2 regions of the Coprobacter tertius genome follow, and region 2 is predicted to be linked to the other one. Evidence: riboswitches for the same ligand, from Rfam matches in the RefSeq annotation. Region 2 holds a riboswitch; the other holds the start of a gene.
What was found. Region 2 has a riboswitch for cobalamin ahead of NMU02_RS10270 (DUF5074 domain-containing protein). Riboswitches for the same ligand answer to the same signal wherever they lie in the genome.

Region 1: linked by a shared signal. The riboswitch ahead of NMU02_RS09600 (YncE family protein) and the one ahead of NMU02_RS10270 (DUF5074 domain-containing protein) in region 2 are both predicted to bind cobalamin.

What each region holds. Positions count from the first base shown of each region.
Region 1 covers NZ_JANDHW010000008.1:132,633-135,816, forward strand. The annotation lists gene thrC (threonine synthase) at 1-368, shown strand, start outside; gene NMU02_RS09590 (hypothetical protein) at 436-663, opposite strand; gene NMU02_RS09595 (response regulator transcription factor) at 662-1,303, shown strand; cobalamin riboswitch at 1,347-1,549, shown strand; gene NMU02_RS09600 (YncE family protein) at 1,685-2,737, shown strand; gene NMU02_RS09605 (ABC transporter substrate-binding protein) at 2,829-3,184, shown strand, end outside.
Region 2 covers NZ_JANDHW010000010.1:9,146-12,329, reverse strand. The annotation lists gene NMU02_RS10275 (DUF5074 domain-containing protein) at 1-1,522, shown strand, start outside; cobalamin riboswitch at 1,519-1,716, shown strand; gene NMU02_RS10270 (DUF5074 domain-containing protein) at 1,858-3,184, shown strand, end outside.

The DNA.
Region 1 (3,184 bases), on a different contig from region 2:
ATTTCGCACGTATACTCGATCTTTACAAATACTCACACAACGCAATTTGTAACGACATTAGCGGCTACAGTTATACCGATGAAGAAATCATGAAAACTGTTGCCGAAACCTACCGGGAAACAGGTTATTTGCTCGACCCACACGGAGCATGCGGATATCAGGCTCTTATAGACGGATTATGTCCGGACGAAACAGGCATTTTCCTGGAAACAGCTCATCCGGCAAAATTTCTCGATACAGTAGAAAATATTATCGATGATAAAATCACCGTGCCTATAAAATTACAGGAATTTATGCAAGGAGAGAAAAAAAGTATCGAACTTACTACGGATTTTATACCCTTTAAAAAATTTCTGCTCAGCAGATAACAAACTTTATCAACAGGTTATCGACAATTCTCGTTAACTTGTTGATAATGGTTAAACCGAATAATCCTCAACGATTAAGAATACGGTTACGGGCATTATCAGCCTTACAGGCTTTTGATTTTCCAACCCTTTTACCAGACGGAGATTTATGATTTCTTCCCGATGAAATCTTTTTCCCTGCGTTTTTATGATGACGACCGTTTTGTTTCAATCTATTAGTTTTTATTACCAAACACAAAGATATGAAATAAGGAAAATAACACAATATGTCCCATAAAGAATCAACACCATTCATGAAAACAATTATTCTGGCCGACAACCAGGCTATCAGCCGAGAAGGATTGAGGCATCTGATTGCAGAAATACTTCCCGATATAATACCATCGGAAAGTAATAGCAAAAAAGAATTACTCTCACTTTTATCTTCTCAACCCGAGGCAACCGTGATACTCGATTATACACTTTTCGATTTTTCGGGACCAGAAGAACTTATTAATATATGCGAACGATATACCGATTCTTCTTGGCTGTTATTTTCGGACGAACTAAGTGACGATTTCATCAACCGCATCGTAATAAACCACCGTTTCGGTTTTCTGCTTAAAGACTGTTCTAAAGAAGAGATATTGCTGGGATTGCAAAAGACTCTTTCAGGACATCGCTATATCTGTAACGAAATAAGCAATCAACTAATATCGAAAAACAATACGAGCATTCGGGCAGAACGGCTTACTGCAACCGAGACAGAAATACTGAAACAAATCGCTCTCGGCAATTCTACCAAAGAAATCGCAACCATACGACATCTGAGTTTTCATACGGTTAATACTCACCGGAAAAATATTTTCAGGAAAATAAATGTAAATAACATGCATGAGGCTACTAAATACGCCATGAGAGCCGGCATTATCGATATTGCCGAATATTGTATATAAACCTAATATTCAGGATTCATTGTCTTTCCAATAAAATAGCTTATATTTGTCAGCGATTTAAGGTGAGGATTTGTCGTAACGACAATTATCCTAAAAGGGAATCCGGTGAAAGTCCGGAACTGTACCCGCAGCTGTGATCTTCTAAAAAAGTATCGAAGCCCTGCTTAAGCCACTGCCGTAATACCGGTGGGAAGGTTCTTTCGATATGAAGACAGTCAGAAAACCTGCCTGAAAATCATTACTGATTCGAGACTTCGGGTAAAGGTCGGGAATAGGAGGTCACAACGTATTAAATACGTTTAAAAAACACATTTTATAACTTCCTTTCTTCATATTTTATCCGATCTTCTTTAATAAAAAACTAATTAACGGATAAAAGATATGAAAAAAAACAGACTCTCTTTATTATTTTTTTATTTGACATTAACATTCGCTTTTACTTCATGCAGCGATGACGAACCCAAACCCGAACCTTCAGAAAAACCTTTCGCAGGAATATACGTACTTAATACGGGAAGTTATCCGGCTAATAACTCCAATCTCTTTTTTTACAATTCCAATACGCAGATAGCCACAAAAGACATTTTTAACGCCGTAAACAACCAAGCTCTCGGAAAAACGGGAAACAACATGATCGTATACGGATCGAAAATGTATATTGCCATGACCGACCAGAATGCCATATACGTGACCGACCGAAAAAGTAAATTGTTGAAAACGATCGAAACATTAGAGAAACCTCGTTACTTCACCTCGGACAACGGAAAAGTTTACGTATCTTCTTTTACCGGCGTAGTAGCTTGTATCGATACAACGGAAATGCAGATTAAAAAGGAAATCCCAGTAGGGAAATATCCCGAACAAATTGTAATTTCCAATAATAAACTTTATGTGGCAAACTCGGATTACACATACGATCAAAGTCAGAAAACCGTATCGGTTGTCGACCTGACTAACGATACGGAAAATAAAATTGAAGTGGCCGTTAATCCGGCATACCTGGCTAAGAACAGTGCCGGAAACATTTATGTACTCGCTTTGGGTAATTTCTATGCGAACATTCCCGCCGCATTATATAAGATCGATGCATCGAACAATGTAACACCGATGAATATCACCGCTACGGAAATGACAATATGCAACGACAAACTTTACTTACTGAATACCGTTTACGATGAAACCGGATCTTCTTCTACGATCACCGTATTCGACACTCGAACCGATGCGGTAATACCTAACGCCTTTATCAAAGATTATTCCGTATTCAGTTCATCTCCTTATAAACTGAGTGCCGATGAAGTGTCCGGCGACATTTATATAACTTCACAAGGAACAGAAGGAGGAGAAGTATATATCTTCGACAGTAACGGGAATTTGAAAAAGAAAATGAGTACCGGTGGCGATTATCCCGTTTGTACGGTCAACGTCAGATGACTTGAATAAAAAATTTAAAATTCAAGATTAATATAAATCGGATTCTAAGTCACGAGAATTACCCAGATTTCCTAACTAAATGATTTACAACATGAAAAAATTAATCCTTCATTGGCCTGTCTTTATTCTTTTGGTCTTGTCATTATCGTGTCAAAACAAAAAAACAACTGAGAATGAGACGACTGCAGCCGGTACACATCTTTCATATGCAGAAGGGTTTAAAGTAAACCGGGGAGAAGGATATACCGAAGTGATTGTAAATGACCCATGGAAACCCGGACACATATTGCACCGTTATATTCTCGTACCACGGGAGAAGGATTTACCTGAAACTCTACCGGAAGGGACCTTGATTAGAACCCCACTCGAACGAGTATCGGTATTCTCTTCGGTACATTGCAGCCTGCTCGATGAATTAGGCGCTATCGAGAAAATAACCGGCGTATG
Region 2 (3,184 bases):
AGAAAATCCAGGTCAGGAACTGGGTTGTACATCGCAATTCGCCACCATATACGGAGGGAAAATGTACATTTTATCTAAACAAGAAAAAGACCCCGGAGCAGCCATAACCGGTTCCCGATTAGTTGTATGCGATGCTGTTACCATGAAATGCCTGAAATCGTTCGAAAAAATCGCTACCGATAGCGAAAATAAATCTATTGCCGATAGCCGAGCCTTCTTGGGAGTAAATGAACATACCGGTTATATCGGTACCAGTAACGGCATATATTTATTCGATATAGATAATCTGGAAATCGGCCCGGTCATAGAAGGTACCGGAGGAAGTGCTACAAATACGTATTCTAACCAGATAGGGAATATGTTACGAGTAGAAAATCGGGTTTTTGCCGTTCACCAATCTGAAGGTATTTTAGTTATCGATGCCACGACAAACAAAATAGAAACGATTATCAAAGGACATTACGGATCGATTATTCTGAGCCTCGACGGCAATCTCTGGATTAGCGTTTGCGATAAATCGAACCTGATAGGTAATGCCAACCCTGTACCGATCCTGAAAAAACTCGATCCTTACACTCTCGAAATTAAAGATATCGCCCTTACTGATGAAACGGCGATTCCCAATTCTTGGTATGCCTGGACTGCTGACGGATTTTGTGCAAGTGCAAGAGAAAATAAATTATACTGGAGAAATAACGGATCGGGCATGTTCAACGCTCAAAAAATATACTGTTTCGATATCGCGACCGAGAGCATTACAGAAGTATTCGACGCTTCGAAGTTAGGAGACTGGATTATCTACGGTACCGGTTTCCGCATCGATCCTGAATCCGATGATTTGTATATATCTCTTTATCGCGGAAATCAAAGTCAAATATACGAAACCGTAAGACTGACCCCTTCCACCGGAAATATTCAGGAATATGAAATGATCGAGAATTACTGGTTTCCGGCTATGCCTGTTTTTCCCGATAACGAACTACCGGTATTATCAGCCGATTTCCCTTCGAAAATAATTTTAACGAATGAAAATCCTTTGTTCAAAATATCTCTGCAAGGATTGGTCACTGATGAAGACAATCTCGACGCAGCCATCGTCACGACCATAACCGAAATCGATCCGGTGGAAAAAATCAATGCAACGATAAAAAACGGTTATCTGACAGTTTCCTCTAAAACAGGTGGAAACTACTCCGGAGAAGTAACTCTTAAATTCAACTCTAATGGGAAAATACTCACCCACAACATACCGGTAGAAGCGATAGAACTTACCGACGGTATCGATGCAAACGGCATAGAAAAAGTAATCGTTTACCCAAATCCGGCAACGGATTATCTGTATATAAAAACAAATACAGATAAAACAGTACGTATTTTCGATATCAGCGGTCGACTGCTAAAAGTAATGCAGATTACCTCTGAAGATAACCAAATCATCATATCGGAATTACCGGCCGGTATATATCAGATATACATTTCGGGAACTAAAGAAACAACCCGAAGTATGTTTATTAAAAAATAAATAATAAGGCAACAGGTTCTGTACTTTCGGAGGAAAGGAAGAATAATAGGGAATCGGGTGAAAATCCCGAACAGTCCCGCTGCTGTAAATTTCATTAAAATGCACCGAGTCAAAAATGCCACTGGGAAAATTCCCGGGAAGGCAGACCAGTTGCGGAAATAAGTCAGAAGACCTGCCTGTATGCTTATTCATCAACAGCTTTCGAGGAAAGAGCTATTGTTGAACATCCCATATTTTATTCGGAATAAGATATTTCATGTTCTTCGGGCTCTTCCCTACGATGCTTATATAAGAAAAGCCATAACTAAATTATATTATTAAACTAAAAAAAGAACATGAAAAAAATCTACTTTTTGTTGGCTTCATTCTTGCTCTGTATCGGATTACAGGCTCAACAAACGCCAACTACCGTACAAGGTCATCCGTATGACTTTAGTAGGGTAAAGACACAAACTCCGGTGAAGAAACCCGGAAATTTAAAAGGACAGACCGACCTCTCGTTTACAATGGACAAAATCGAGAACTGGACCGGAAAAGGTGCAAAAAGAGCCGCATTAGTCGTACAATGGTTTATCGACAAAGGTGAAAAAGTCGATACCGTCGCCTTAGTATGGGGATATCGCTGGGATGGTGAAGCTACCGGTGCGAATATGATAGAAGCTATTGCCAAAGCCGACCCGCGCTTCTATATTTTAGGCCTTCCCGGTACGCAATACGGCATGGCGGTAGGTGGAATCGGTTATGATGCCGACAAAAAAGGAGAAGTCGCACTGATCAGAAACGGTATCACTAAGGTGGAACTGGAACAAGGGGTTTTTAATACCTCGGGGTATGATTTCGATGACTATGAAGCGGCCGATCCCAACGACTATTTTTTCAGCGGATGGCTCAGCAAAGGATTTTGGAATTATCGCTATAGAGATAACGAAACTAAGATTTTTGAAAATTCAAATATCGGGGCATCGAGTCGTTTTCTGGTTGACGGAAGCTGGGATTTATGGGTACCCTCCATTAATTTTTCATTTATTACGGACGAATCGGTATGCAGTAAATTTACCCCGGCACCGGCAGTTCCCGAAGACGAAAAACCGATCGACTATAAACAGGGAATGTTTCTCTTAAACGAAGATTGGTTCGGACATTCAAACAGTACCATCAATTTTCTCGATGCTGATGGAAAGTGGAACGATCGTGTCTTTAGAAGAGAAAACCCGGGAAAAGAATTAGGTTGTACCAGCCAGTTCGGAACTATATATGCAAATAAAGTGTTTATCGTATCGAAACAAGCTAAAGACAACAGTTCTGAAATCACCGGAGGCAGGCTCACTGTAGCCAAAGCTTCTACACTAAAATCTCTCGCACAATTCGAAACGGTAGGTGATGGTGACGGACGAGCCTTTGTCGGAGTCGATGATAATACCGGTTACGTATCTACCACGAAGGGAATTTATCTTTTCGATATTGCAAACCTACAAATCGGAAACATTATCACCGGAACTGAAGATACCGAATCTAATGTCATGTTACGTGCCGGAGATTACGTCTTCGCAATAAATAATACGAAAGGGATATTAGTAATCGATCCTCAAAACCATACGATAACAAAAACCATAGAAGGATCTTATAGTTCGATTATACAAAGTTCCGATGGTTCTGTTTGGG